Regions from separate parts of the Leclercia sp. S52 genome, predicted to be linked through region 3. Evidence: predicted binding sites of a transcription regulator. Region 3 holds the regulator's gene; each other region holds the start of a gene.
The links. The regulator ArgR, encoded in region 3, controls arginine synthesis, uptake and breakdown. The targets are predictions, from matches to a motif close to ANTGAATAAAAATACANT.

Region 1 (4,871 bases), 470 kb from region 3:
CGTCTGGCGGCCCCGACCGGTAAGGCCGCGGCGCGTCTCACCGAGTCGCTGGGTGGCGCGCTGCAACAGCTTCCGTTGACCGACATCCAGCGCAAGCGCTTCCCGACCGAAGCCAGTACCCTGCACCGTTTGCTCGGCGCCCAGCCGGGCAGCCAGCGTCTGCGCTACCATGCCGGTAACCCGCTGCATCTGGATGTGCTGGTGGTGGATGAAGCCTCGATGATCGACCTGACCATGATGTCTCGTCTGATTGATGCCCTGCCGCCCCATGCCAGGGTGATCTTCCTCGGCGATCGCGATCAGCTGGCGTCCGTTGAAGCCGGGGCCGTGCTGGGCGATATCTGCACCTGGGCCAGCGCCGGTTTTACCGTGCAGCGTGCTCAGGAGCTTGCGGGCATGACCGGATGCCAGATGGAAGGCAACGTCAGCCCGGTGGCGGGCGCGCTGCGCGACAGCCTGTGCCTGCTGCAAAAAAAGCTACCGTTTCGGCAGCGACTCCGGCATCGGGCAGCTGGCGGCCGCGGTTAACCGTGGCGACCGCCACGCTCTGCGCTCGGTATTTGACGGTACGTTCAGCGATATCGAGAAAAAGCAGCTCCAGAGTGGGGAAGAGTATCTGGTGATGCTGGAGGATGCCCTGCAGGGATATCACCATTTTCTCGATCATGTGCAACGTCAGGCCTCCGAAGGGGAGATTCTGGCGGCATTTAGCCGCTACCAGCTGCTGTGCGCCTTACGGGACGGTCCCTTTGGTGTGGCCGGGCTCAACGAAAGGCTGGAGCAGGTGCTGGTGCAAAAACGCCGCATCAGCCGTCAGCCGCATTCGCGCTGGTATGAAGGCCGCCCGGTGATGATTTCGCGCAACGACAGTGCGCTGGGTCTGTTTAATGGTGATATCGGGATTGCGCTGGATCGGGGGCAGGGGCTGCGCGTCTGGTTCCAGATGCCGGACGGCAGCCTGAAGTCCGTACAGCCGAGCCGCCTGCCGGAGCATGAAACCGCGTGGGCGATGACGGTGCATAAATCTCAGGGCTCTGAGTTCGATCATGCGGCGCTGATTTTGCCTACCCAGATGTCCCCGGTAGTGACCCGCGAGCTGGTCTATACGGCCATTACGCGTGCCCGTCGGCGGTTATCGCTGTATGCGGATGACGGTGTGCTGGTGCAGGCCGTTACCACCCGTACGGAGCGACGCAGCGGGCTGAGTGCGATTTTTGAAGCTTTGTAATTATTTTCTCTCACACTTCTGAGGGAACCCCTCAAATAATCTTCGCACGGACGATTCCCTCTCCCTTGAGGGAGAGGGTTAGGGTGAGGGGGGAACATGCGGCTCAGGTGGTTGTTCCGTTCACCTTACGTTCTGCTTTTCTCTGTCGGCCGCGTCACCCGTGAACGTGTGAAGGGGGGCTCGCCGCCGCCCCCTTCACAATCCCGGCTCCCGGCAAAGAAAATCGCCGCTTCGCGGTGCCCTCAGCTTATTCCTTCAGGCTTTCGGGTCGGGCACCAGCCTGCATCCGTGCAGGCTATGCCCTCTCGGCGCGTCCCTGCGCCTCGCCCCGGCCTTCCGGAAACGCTTCGGCGATTTTCAGCCGGACCAGGGAGCCGCTGTAAGTGTTTTATTATTCTGAAATTATTCCATCGCTTTAAGCGCAAGAAAATTATTGCGGATTTATCAAACTTTGCTGGAAAAGAGATTAACCCAGATCCGCCATCAGCACCTTCGAGCGACGCTGATAGTTATACATCTCTTTCTTGGTTTCCGGCAGGGAATCAATGTCCACCGGCGTGAAGCCGCGCTCCTGGAACCAGTGAATGCTGCGGGTAGTGAGTACAAATAGCTTACTCAGCCCCAGCTGCCGCGCCTGAAGAGCGATCCGCTCCAGCAACACTTCGCCGCGTGATGAGCTGCGGTAGTCAGGGTGCACCGCCACGCAGGCCATCTCCCCAATCTTCTCTTCCGGGAAGGGATAGAGCGCCGCGCAGGCGATGGTGAGGTTGTCGCGCTGAATAATGGTGAACTTGTCGATCTCCATCTCCAGCTGTTCGCGGGAGCGACGCACCAGGATCCCCTGCTGCTCCAGCGGGCGAATCAGCTCCAGAATGCCGCCGATGTCGTTGATGGTGGCGCGGCGGATCTGCTCGGCGCTCTCCATGACGATCTGCGTCCCGATACCGTCGCGGGAGAAGAGCTCCTGCAACAGGGCACCGTCTTCCTGATAGCTGATCAGGTGGCTGCGGCGCACGCCGCTGCGGCAGGCTTTGATGGCGCCGCGCAGGAAACGCACGGTGCCAGAGTAGTAATCGCCCTGTTCCTCAAGCGCTTCGACCCGCGCCTGGGCTTCGTTCGGGAACAGCTCAGAGACGATATTCCCCAGCTCGTTAGTGACCCCCTGCGAGGAGCAGAAGCCGATCATTTTTTCGGCTTTCAGCTTGATTGCCAGCTGGGTGGCAATCTCTTCTGAGGTGAGGTTAAAGCTTTCGCCGGTCACCGAGACGGCAACCGGGCCGGTCAGCACAATCGCGCCGCCGTCGAGCTGGCGGTGGATTGCCTCTTCATCAATACGACGAATACGTCCGCTGTGGCAATAATCCACCCCGTCATCCACCCCAAGCGGCTGAGCGATAATAAAATTGCCGCTCACCACGTTGATGTGCGCCCCCTGCAGCGGGGTATTGTTGAGGCTCATCGACAGACGCGCGGTAATGTCGAGCTGCAGCAGACCGGCGGCCTGCTTTACCAGCTCCAGCGTTTTGGCGTCGGTGACGCGGGTATGTTTGTGGTAAATCGGCTCGTGATGATGCGCGGCCAGATTGGCTTCAATCTGCGGACGGGCACCATAAACGACAACAAGGCGAATACCCAGGCTGTGCAGCAGGCCGATGTCATTGACAATGCTGGAGAAGTTCTCGTGCTCAATGGCTTCGCCGCCGAGCATAATGACGAACGTCTTCCCCCGGTGGGTGTTGATATAGGGAACAGAATGGCGGAATCCCTGGACCAGTTCGATTCTACGTTCCTTCACCACGGCACAACCCCTCATTGAATGTTTATTCGTAATTTTTGTATTTTTATTCGAATATGCACCCGCGCGCAAGCCAAACTTTTCGCCGAAGCAAAGAAAACATTTAGTGAAGTAATCATTAACGCATGATTGTTTACCCTTTTAAGGATGACAGGTTATGCATCATTCGCTAAAGTTTTCGGTCAATTTGGACGTTATGAGAAGTTATTCGATATCTTTGCTCGGGAGAAGCATGTCGGGATCCAGTAAAGCATTAAGTCGCCGCCGCCTGTTACAAGGGGCCGGGGCAATGTGGTTGCTTAGCGTAAGTCAGGTAGGGCTTGCCGCCGTCAGTCAGGTGGTGGCGGTACGTGTCTGGCCAGCGTCGACCTATACACGCGTGACGGTCGAGTCCAACCGGGTGCTGAACTATAAGCAATTCGCCCTGAGTAATCCGGAGCGGGTGGTGGTGGATATCGAAGGGGTGAACCTCAATTCAGTCCTTAAAGGGATGAGCGCCCAGATCCGTGGCGACGATCCTTTTATCAAGTCCGCGCGCGTCGGGCAGTTTGATCCGAAAACCGTGCGCATGGTGTTTGAACTTAAGCAGAACGTGAAGCCGCAGCTGTTTGCCCTGGCACCGGTAGCTGGTTTTAAAGAGCGTCTGGTGATGGATCTCTATCCCGCCAACGCGACGGACATTCAGGATCCTTTGCTGGCGTTGCTGGAAGATTACAACAAAGGCGATCTCGAAAAGCAGGTTCCGCCTGCGCAGAGTGGTCCGCAGCCGGGCAAAGCCGGGCGCGATCGCCCGATTGTGATCATGCTCGATCCGGGTCACGGCGGGGAAGACTCCGGCGCAGTGGGCAAATACCGCACGCGGGAAAAAGACGTGGTGCTGCAGATCGCCCGTCGCCTGAAGGCGCTGATCGACAGAGAAGGCAATATGCGCGCCTATATGACGCGTAACGAAGACGTCTTTATTCCGCTGAAGGTGCGCGTGGCGAAAGCGCAAAAGCAGCGCGCGGATCTGTTCATCTCTATCCATGCGGATGCCTTTACCAGCCGTCAGCCCAGCGGGTCGTCGGTGTTTGCCCTTTCCACCAAAGGGGCAACCAGTACGGCGGCAAAACTGCTGGCAGATTCGCAAAACGCCTCTGACCTGATCGGCGGCGTCAGCAAGAGCGGCGATCGTTACGTTGACCACACGCTGTTTGATATGGTGCAGTCGCTGACCATCACCGACAGCCTGAAGTTTGGTAAAGCCGTACTGGGTAGACTGGGTAGGGTAAACAAGCTGCATAAAAACAGCGTCGAGCAGGCCGGGTTTGCGGTATTAAAAGCGCCGGATATCCCGTCGATCCTGGTGGAGACCGCGTTTATCAGTAACGTGGAAGAGGAGCGCAAGCTTAAGACGGCCGCCTTCCAGCAGGAAGTGGCGGAGTCGATACTGGCGGGGATTAAAGCCTATTTCTCGGATGGGGCGACGCTGGCGAGACGCGGTTAATCAGGATGGCCGGGTTTACGCCCGGCAAAATGACAAACTGCAGATACAAAAAAACACCCGAAAGGGTGTTTATTGTTTTCAGAAGTGTTGGTTGCGGGGGCCGGATTTGAACCGACGACCTTCGGGTTATGAGCCCGACGAGCTACCAGGCTGCTCCACCCCGCGTCCGTCATTCTACTTCGTAGAATCTTACTTCTTTAAATTTGATTGGTTGCGGGGGCCGGATTTGAACCGACGACCTTCGGGTTATGAGCCCGACGAGCTACCAGGCTGCTCCACCCCGCGTCCGTCTTTCTACAGTCGTAGAAGATACTTCATCAAATTTTAATTGGTTGCGGGGGCCGGATTTGAACCGACGACCT
Region 2 (4,871 bases), 1.0 Mb from region 3:
TCTCGGATGGTCTTGGAAGTACTAATGGTGCCGAAGGCCGGACTCGAACCGGCACGTATTTCTACGGTTGATTTTGAATCAACTGCGTCTACCGATTTCGCCACTTCGGCACTGAAGGGGATGCGGAAACGTTGTGGATTATACCTGTCGCGCGCCGCCATGCAAGCGGCGACGCGCTAAACCGCGCTAAGTGCCCAAAAAACCAGCGTCCCCTCAATCCTGCTCGGTCACCGCCATCCGAATCACCCTCGCCGCCTTCTGCTCCGGCAGTGCCAGCACCTTCCCCCACATCGCCTGCACCATCTCACAGGTGAGCTTCTCTTTACCCACTGCGTTCTCCGGCATCACCAGCAGCTGTATATCCTTACCGTACTTGCTGGACAAGGCCTGCATAATCGGCCGCACATCTTCCACCGCAGCAGCGTGTTCTTCCGGACTAACGGTGTGGCGATCTTTACCCCAGCCCGTGCGCATCATGTCGGCGTCGGCCTGCAGGCGGCGCTGCATCATCTCTTTATCCAGCACCCGCATCGGGTTGACGCCGCCCTTCACGGCAGGGAATAAAAAGCGGAAACAGGCATCGTCACTCACCTTCTGAATGGCGGCGGTCTGCTCCATGTTGATCGTCATCCAGGCCACCGCATTCGCGTCGGGGGCATATTGCAGTCGCGACATCTGCAGGTCGAGGATCTGCGGCTGGACCACGTCGATGATCTCCTGCTCAGACTCCCCCGCTTTCTGCATGGTGAGGATCTGCTCGCGGATGCGTGCCACAAATCGGGGGTCCTGCTCTTTCAGCACCTGCCAGGAGGGCATGGCGTTAAGGACGGTATCAAGTCGATGTTCGGGGGTGTTCTGCTGACGCTGCTTGTCGTAATAAACCCAGAAGGCCACTGCTGCGGAGATAACCGCTACCACTGCTATACGAGTCCACGCTCTTCTCATCGTTACGCATCCTTGATCCTTTAGCTATGCCGGTTTACACCGGCACGCCGCTATGGAAGCGAAACGCATTGTCCGGTGATGAGATCAGTGTGGCTTCTATTTCGCCAAAAAGCTGTATGCGCGGAGAGATATCGTTGTCGCTGACCTGTTGGGCAAGCGTCAGATAGTCCTGATAGTGCCGCGCCTCAGAGCGCAGCAGCGACAGGTAAAACTTCTGCAGATCCTCGTCGAGGAACGGCGCCAGCGCGGCGAAGCGTTCGCAGGAGCGCGCTTCGATATAGGCTCCGCAGATCAGCTTGTCGATCAGCGTCAGCGGCTCGTGGGTGCGCACGGCTGACAGCATCCCTTTGGCGTAGCGGCTGGCGGTGATTTTGACGTAGGGGATGTTGCGGGACAGCATCGCCTCGCGCACCTGCCAGAAGTGGTGCAGCTCCTCTTTGATCAGCAGCACCATGCTGTCGATAAGCAGCTGGCCCCAGGGGTCGTCGGTCTTCGGCATCACGCTTTTGCCAATCTGCTTATGCAGGGCGACAAAATCCGGTTCCGGGCCTTCGCGGAAGGTAAAGGCTTCGTAGGGCTTGAGCCACTCGAGCAGCGCGTCGGCACCGCTCTCATCGGCGACGTATTTTCGCACTAGCAGCAGCGCGGTCTGGGCGGCTTTGAGTTCGCACACCATATGGTCGGTGAGCAGCAGCGGCAGGTTAGCCGGGTCGCGGGCTTTATCAATCCACGCTTGCGGGGTCGGGCACTGGAGGAAGTTTAAAACAGGGGCGAGTATCTGCGGGTAATCCATTATTAAACCTTGCAAAGCGGCAGCCGAAGCTGCCGCGATAATACTTAGTGACGCACGCCGTCGTCGTCTTCATCAACGAAATCTTCGTCGTCGTCTTCGTCACCCTCTTCGCCGTTCGGATCTTCAAAGTAGGTGCCCCAGCCGTCGTATTCCACTTCAAAACGTTCGGCCAGGTCCATCAGCTGTTCAACCTGGGCGTCGATCAGCTCGGCTTTCAGCGCGCCTTCGCTCAGGATGTCGCAGCAGATGACGGTGTCGCCCTCTTCCACTTCCAGCTCTTCTGGCTCGGTCACTTCGTAACCCAGACGGAACGCTTCTACCGCCAGCTTTTCCAGCGCTTCGAAATCATCCGCAGAGAAATGGTGCTCGATGGTGTACAGCGCATCCGGATCGCTGCCGTCTTCCAGCAGTTCTTCAATAATCAGTCGCGTCTCTTCGCGCTGTTCTTCCAGCAGTTCTGGGTTTGCCATGGCTCGTTCCTCTTTAAAGTGCGGCAGATACTTCTATTTTCACACACGGATGTGTTTGCCTCCACCTTTGTAAGAAAGATTTGTGAAACGGGGTTGCAAGTGAATATTGATACAGATAAAGTGAATTTTAATTCAATAAGTGACCTTTGCCATGTGAGGATAAAATGTCTGAACTGTATAAAAAACATTTCCTGAAATTGCTCGATTTTACCCCTGCACAGCTCACCTCCCTGCTTGCCCTCTCGGCACAGCTGAAAGCCGATAAGAAAAAAGGGACTGAAGTACAGAAGCTTACTGGCAAAAACATCGCGCTCATCTTCGAAAAAGACTCAACCCGCACCCGATGCTCTTTCGAAGTTGCCGCATTTGACCAGGGCGCTCGCGTGACTTATCTCGGGCCGAGCGGCAGCCAGATTGGGCATAAAGAATCAATTAAAGATACCGCGCGCGTGCTGGGTCGGATGTATGACGGCATTCAGTATCGCGGCCATGGTCAGGAAGTGGTCGAAACCCTGGCGGAATTTGCCGGCGTACCGGTGTGGAACGGGCTGACCAACGAGTTCCACCCGACCCAGCTGCTGGCGGACCTGCTCACCATGCAGGAGCATCTCCCGGGCAAGGCCTTTAACGAGATGGTGCTGGTCTATACCGGCGACGCGCGTAACAACATGGGTAACTCGATGCTGGAAGCGGCGGCGCTCACCGGGCTGGATCTGCGTCTGGTGGCCCCGAAAGCCTGCTGGCCGGAAGCGAGCCTGGTGGCGGAGTGCAGCGCCCTGGCAGTGAAGAACGGCGGCAAAATCACCCTCACCGAAGACGTGGCGGCGGGCGTGAAGGGCGCAGGCTTTATCTATACCGACGTGTGGGTGTCGATGGGCGAAGCCAAAGAGAAGTGGGCAGAGCGGATTGCGCTGCTGCGTGGCTATCAGGTGAACAGCCAGATGATGGCGCTGACCGGTAACCCGAACGTGAAGTTCCTGCACTGTCTGCCGGCGTTCCACGACGACCAGACCACGCTGGGCAAGCAGATGGCGAAAGAGTTCGATCTGCACGGCGGGATGGAAGTGACGGACGAGGTATTTGAGTCGGCGGCGAGCGTGGTATTTGATCAGGCAGAGAACCGCATGCATACCATTAAAGCGGTAATGGTCGCCACTCTGGGTGAATAACCTCTGCGTTTAAATTAACGGGAGGGTTATCGCCCTCCTGCTCTTTATATTATCCGTCTGGATATTATTAATTTGCCCTCACCCGCACCTTACCGTAGGGGCATTTTTTAAAGATGCACTTTGTCGGGGCATCGCACGTCTCGCTCTCCGGCTCCCGATGGCCGGGGCAACTGGACATCTTGTGCATCACGCGCCACAGGGTATGGCTGTATTTGTCGATCTGCAGAATATTAATATCGCAGGGCTCGTCGTTAATAAATAAACGATTATAAATGACTTTTATCCGATCGCCGGGTTTAAAAAGCTGCTCGCCGTTATACCACAGAATATATTTATGATTATGCTGAGTGAGAATTTTTGAAAATAACGTTCCAGTAGCCGGACTGGCAATTGTACCCAAAGAGATCCATGTTTTCGAAGCAGTCATAAAATACCTTTTAAACGAGCCATGCAGAATGCGGAAAGCCATACGGTTAATGAGTGTAAAAGAACAATTAAAATGTGAGTAATAGGCACAGCCTATCTTTTTAATTCGGATCCATAAGCATCAGATATGACTTAAGTCAAATTTCACCGCCTCTGTTGCCAATGCCGATATTGAGATCGGCCGAGGCCGCGCCTGCCGGGTCGATTGATTTTTCAGCGTAAACAGGGTACGTTTTGGCCTTAATTCCAGCGCGGATGTCCGATCTTATGCCTATTATTCAATCTGTTGAACGTGCCTTACAGATCCTCGATCTGTTTAACGAACAGGCGACGGAACTCAAAATCACCGACATCAGTAAACAGATGGGCCTGAGCAAGAGCACCCTTCACTCGCTGCTTAAAACCCTGCAGCTGCACGGCTATATCGATCAGAATCCGGAGAACGGTAAATATCGCCCGGGCATGAAGCTGGTCGAGCGCGGCCACTTTGTGGTGAGCACCATGGATATTCGCCAGAAGGCGAAGCACTGGCTGACGGAGCTGTCGGAGCGCACCGGGCAGACCACCCATCTGGGCATTCTGGACGGGCGCGAAGGGGTTTATATCGAGAAGATTGAAGGCAAGCTGGCGGCCATCGCCTACTCGCGCATTGGCCGTCGCCTGCCGGTGCATGCCACCGCTATTGGCAAAGTGCTGATCGCCTGGCTGAGCGACGCCGAGCTGAACACCCTGCTGGAGGGTTATCAGTACACCACCTTTACTCCCGCGACCCTGGCCTCACGCGAGGCGCTGCTGGCCGCGCTGGCGCAAACCCGCGAGCAGGGTTATGCCCTCGACAGTGAAGAGAACGAACAGGGGGGTGCGCTGCGTGTCGGTTCCGGTGCGTAACCATGAATCCCGCGTGATCGCCGCCCTGAGCCTGTCGACCCTCACCTCCCGCGTCAGCGATGAGGAACTGACCCACTTCCGCGAGCAGCTGCAGGAGGCCGGGCGCCAGCTCTCACGCGCGCTGGGCTACCCGGCCTGAGCCGTTATACCGGCTCGTAGGTGAAATAGTCGAAGTCGGCG
Region 3 (4,871 bases):
AATGACGTGATCATCGGAGTGAACCGCGTCCGCGTGCTGTCCATCGCCGAAATGCGCAAAGTGCTGGAAGGCAAACCCACCGTTATTGCCCTGCAGATCGTGCGCGGCAACGACACGCTCTATATTCTGCTGCGTTAAGCCTGTACGCGTCCGGACATCACCACGTGTGATGTCCGGATAAGTCATGCTATGCTGCTTGCGATCTTCCCTTAACGACGCCCGTATCATGGTTTTAAAGCTCATTCGTTCGGTCGCCATCGGCCTGGTTGTAGGTGGCCTTTTACTGGCCGCGATGCCCTCTTTACGTCAGTTTAATCAGCTGGCTGCGCCGCAGTTTGACAGCGCAGATGAAACACCTGCCAGCTACAATCAGGCAGTACGCCGCGCCGCCCCTGCGGTGGTTAACGTCTATAACCGTGGGCTGAACAGCACCAGCCATAATCAGCTGGAGATCCGCACCCTCGGCTCCGGGGTGATCATGGATGAGCGCGGCTACATCATTACCAACAAACATGTGATCAACGATGCCGATCAGATCATCGTTGCGCTGCAGGATGGCCGCGTCTTTGAAGCCCTGCTGGTTGGATCCGACAGCCTTACGGATCTGGCGGTCCTCAAAATCACCGCCACCGGTGGTCTGCCGGTTATTCCTATTAACCGTAAACGTACCCCGCATATCGGCGACGTGGTGCTGGCGATCGGTAACCCCTATAACCTCGGGCAGACCATTACCCAGGGGATTATCAGCGCGACGGGTCGAATCGGCCTGAACCCTTCCGGGCGGCAGAACTTCCTGCAGACGGACGCCTCCATCAACCACGGTAACTCTGGCGGCGCGCTGGTGAACTCGCTGGGCGAACTGATGGGCATCAATACCCTCTCGTTTGACAAGAGCAACGACGGGGAAACGCCCGAAGGCATCGGCTTCGCCATCCCGTTCCAGCTGGCGAACAAGATTATGGATAAGCTCATTCGCGACGGTCGGGTGATCCGCGGCTACATTGGTATTGGCGGGCGTGAGATTGCGCCGCTGCATACCCAGGGTGGCGGCATCGACCAGATCCAGGGCATTGTGGTGAACGAAGTGACCCCTAGCGGTCCGGCGGCGGAAGCAGGCATGAAGGTTAACGACGTTATCGTTTCGGTGAACGGTAAACCGGCTATATCGGCTCTCGAGACCATGGATCAGGTGGCTGAGATCAGACCTGGCTCGATCATTCCGGTGGAAGTGATGCGCGATGATAAGAAACTGACGCTGCAGGTGACCATTCAGGAATACCCGGCCACCAACTGAGTTCAGCAGAGATAAAAAAACCGGAGCATTGGCTCCGGTTTTTTATTGCCCTGACGGGAAGTGAGTCGCTTACTTGTTAACGAACTCTTCGCCCAGGACGATATCGTTCTTCAGCGTGTCCAGCATGCCGGCCATCGCCTGCTGCTCGAACGCGCTCAGGGTGCCGATAGATTTACGCTCTTCAATACCGTTTTTACCCAGCAGCAGCGGCTGAGAGAAGAAGCGTGCATGCTCGCCGTCGCCTTCAACGTACGCGCATTCCACCACGCCTTGCTCGCCCTGCAGAGCGCGCACCAGAGACAGACCGAAACGTGCTGCAGCCTGACCCATAGAGAGGGTTGCAGATCCGCCACCCGCCTTCGCTTCCACCACTTCGGTGCCGGCGTTCTGGATGCGTTTGGTCAGGTCAGCCACTTCCTGCTCGGTGAAGCTCACGCCAGGGATCTGGGACAGCAGTGGCAGAATGGTCACGCCAGAGTGGCCACCGATAACCGGAACTTCCAGCTCGGTTGGCTGCTTACCTTTCAGTTCCGCCACAAAGGTGTTGGAGCGGATGATGTCCAGCGTGGTCACGCCGAACAGTTTGTTCTTGTCATACACGCCCGCTTTTTTCAGCACTTCTGCTGCGATAGCAACAGTGGTGTTAACCGGGTTAGTGATGATACCGATGCAGGCTTTCGGACAGGTTGTCGCGACCTGCTGAATCAGGTTCTTAACGATACCGGCATTCACGTTGAACAGGTCAGAACGATCCATGCCAGGCTTACGCGCCACGCCTGCGGAGATCAGCACAACGTCTGCGCCTTCGAGCGCCGGGCGCGCATCTTCACCGGAGAAGCCTTTGATTTTGACAGCCGTCGGGATGTGGCTCAGGTCAACCGCCACACCAGGGGTTACCGGGGCGATGTCGTACAGAGAGAGTTCTGAGCCTGCAGGCAGCTGAGTTTTCAGTAGTAGGGCAAGCGCCTGGCCGATACCGCCAGCAGCGCCGAGGACTGCGACTTTCATCCTAAACTCCTTATTATGGTGAGCTAACTTTCTGTTACTCCGTCGCGGCGACCATAATTCAGCAGATCAATAATTACAATCTTCATGCTTTGAGAATTAGCGGTCACGCGCTTTTCGCTTCTGCCGGAAGGCTATCGGGCGTTATGCGATAACTAAGCAACGAATCAAGAGGGGGTTACAATACACCCTCGCCAGCCACCAAAACAACATCAATTTGATAACATTTAATTTACTTTTAAGCTTATTTGCGAGGCGTGACGCAGGCATGTTCCTCGATAACGAATTTTGATAAAATCACTCCCTTTCATAACATTATTTCAGCCTAAGATTGGGCAGATACTTTGCATAAAAATTCATCCATGTGCATAATAATGTTGTTTCTACCGCTATATTTCGGGTGATTTATGCGAATCTCTTCTAAACAAGAAGAATTGGTTAAGGCGTTCAAAGCGCTGCTTAAAGAAGAAAAGTTTAGTTCTCAGGGTGAGATCGTTCAGGCCTTACAGGAAGAAGGCTTCGAAAATATCAACCAGTCGAAAGTCTCCCGCATGTTAACCAAGTTTGGCGCAGTGCGTACCCGCAACGCCAAAATGGAGATGGTCTACTGTCTGCCAGCTGAGCTGGGCGTACCGACAACCTCGAGCCCGCTGAAGAATCTGGTGCTGGATATCGACTATAACGATGCCGTGGTGGTGATCCACACCAGCCCGGGCGCAGCCCAGCTGATTGCGCGTCTGCTCGACTCGCTCGGGAAAGCAGAAGGTATTCTCGGCACCATCGCCGGTGACGATACAATCTTCACGACCCCGGCCAATGGTTTTTCGGTGAAAGACCTCTACGAAGCCATTCTGGTTCTGTTCGAACAGGAACTCTGATCTCCTTCCCTGCTGCGTCCCGCAGCGGGGAATCTTCGGTTCCTGCCTCGTTTTGCCTTACATTCTGTTATCTGTGATTTAACAAATAGTGCGTTTTTCCGCTTCAATTCATTCATGCAGTGGATGATTCGCCCCACGATCGCACGAATAATCAAATTGTCCTATCCTTATGATTTTAATAAAAATAATCGACTATTTTGCGTTTACCCCCGGCTTTTTTATTCCCTTCAGTTATAAAACCATCTCTGCTTAATACGTAATTTCACGAGAAACAATTAGCATGGTATTAATTTTTGCCGTTATTAGTGTATACTTGATTTTGTGATGAGGGTCACGAAACGAAGACCCCAGTAAAGAATATGACGAGGAAGAGAATCATGAAAATCAAAACTACCGTAGCCACACTAAGCATTCTGTCTGTTCTGTCTTTCGGTGCATTTGCTGCCGATGCGATTAACGCCGAGCAGGCCCAGTCCCGTGAATCTATCGGTACCGTTTCTGTCGGTGCAATCGGTACTTCTCCGATGGACATGAATCAGATGCTGAAAGAAAAAGCGCAGGAACAGGGTGCCTCATCCTATCGCGTTATCGAAGCGCGTACCGGTGACCACTGGCATGCCACTGCTGAGCTCTACAAATAAGTCGTACCGCGCACAACCCGAAATACCCGTTATCTCAGTTCAACGACACCAGGCATAAAAATAGCAGCATAACCCTTCTCGCCGTTGAACGTGCCCTGTAAGTAAGGAGTAAAGACTATGAACACTAAATTAATCATCGCCACCCTTGGTTTAGCTTCCGTTCTCTCATTCGGTGCCAGCGCAGCTGTGCATCAGGTTACCGCGGAACAAGCACAAGGCCTGCAATCACTGGGTAGCGTAGGCGTTACCGAAGTTGCCGGTTCTCCAATGGATGTCCGTCAGGCCCTGGCAGCAAAAGCTGAAAAAGCCGGCGCCAGCAGCTATCGCATTACCGAGTTGAATACAGGCGACCACTGGCATGCCACGGCCGAGCTGTACAAATAAACCCTCGTCGTATTGACCTACGACTTGCCCCTGCCTCGCAGGGGCTTTTTTTTTGCCTTTTTACGGACGAACGTTAAAGCGGATCTGACCTTCCAGCTCCTCTTCCGCCTCATCAAATAGCAGGATAAGCGCACCGAAACGCCTGCGCAGCTTCTCCGGCAAATGGGTAAATTCGATTTCAAGCGGTAACGGCAGCTGGTTGCCGGTCACGATCTCCCACAGAGAATCCAGGTTTGTCACGCTCTCCCGCGCGATGCCAAAGGTACGTGAAAACTCACGGTAAAAGTCTTCCTGACTGTCGATTTCATCAAAATCAAACGTATAGATATTCATTTCCCGCCACCCCGTCCAGGCGGGCGGCTGATGCCGCCCTGCCGATTATAATCCCCCCGATATGCAGGGTTTTCACTTCAAGGAACTCCTCCAGGCCCAGTACTGAACCTTCACGTCCCAGCCCTGACTCTTTCACCCCGCCAAAAGGCCCCAGCTCGGTGGAGACCGCGCATTCGTTAATCCCGATCATTCCGCTCTCAATGGCCTGTGAAACGCGGAACACCCGCTGCAGATTCTGGGTATAGAAATAGGCGGCCAGGCCAAAAGGCGTATTATTGGCGCGCTGAATAACCTCCTCTTCGGAGGTAAAACGGAAGCAGGCTGCAACGGGCCCAA

Region 1: a site for ArgR is predicted at 3,061-3,078, ahead of argA (amino-acid N-acetyltransferase). Genes of this name have one in related genera too.
Region 2: a site for ArgR is predicted at 2,328-2,345, ahead of argF (ornithine carbamoyltransferase). Genes of this name have one in related genera too.

What each region holds. Positions count from the first base shown of each region.
Region 1 is NZ_CP152474.1:3,929,921-3,934,791, reverse strand. It holds partial or broken gene recD (exodeoxyribonuclease V subunit alpha) at 1-1,228, shown strand, start outside; gene argA (amino-acid N-acetyltransferase) at 1,695-3,026, opposite strand; gene amiC (N-acetylmuramoyl-L-alanine amidase AmiC) at 3,256-4,509, shown strand; tRNA gene AAHB66_RS18765 (tRNA-Met) at 4,598-4,674, opposite strand; tRNA gene AAHB66_RS18760 (tRNA-Met) at 4,718-4,794, opposite strand; tRNA gene AAHB66_RS18755 (tRNA-Met) at 4,839-4,871, opposite strand, start outside.
Region 2 is NZ_CP152474.1:514,037-518,907, reverse strand. It holds tRNA gene AAHB66_RS02420 (tRNA-Leu) at 26-110, opposite strand; gene AAHB66_RS02415 (topoisomerase II) at 214-945, opposite strand; gene miaE (tRNA isopentenyl-2-thiomethyl-A-37 hydroxylase MiaE) at 980-1,738, opposite strand; gene rraB (ribonuclease E inhibitor RraB) at 1,783-2,208, opposite strand; gene argF (ornithine carbamoyltransferase) at 2,373-3,377, shown strand; gene AAHB66_RS02395 (hypothetical protein) at 3,445-3,804, opposite strand; partial or broken gene AAHB66_RS02390 (IclR family transcriptional regulator) at 4,071-4,830, shown strand; gene AAHB66_RS02385 (glycoside hydrolase family 43 protein) at 4,835-4,871, opposite strand, start outside.
Region 3 is NZ_CP152474.1:4,402,274-4,407,144, forward strand. It holds gene degQ (serine endoprotease DegQ) at 1-138, shown strand, start outside; gene degS (outer membrane-stress sensor serine endopeptidase DegS) at 227-1,294, shown strand; gene mdh (malate dehydrogenase) at 1,364-2,302, opposite strand; gene argR (transcriptional regulator ArgR) at 2,707-3,177, shown strand; gene yhcN (peroxide/acid stress response protein YhcN) at 3,555-3,818, shown strand; gene yhcN (peroxide/acid stress response protein YhcN) at 3,936-4,202, shown strand; gene AAHB66_RS21130 (barstar family protein) at 4,263-4,535, opposite strand; partial or broken gene AAHB66_RS21135 (NAD-dependent succinate-semialdehyde dehydrogenase) at 4,585-4,871, opposite strand, start outside.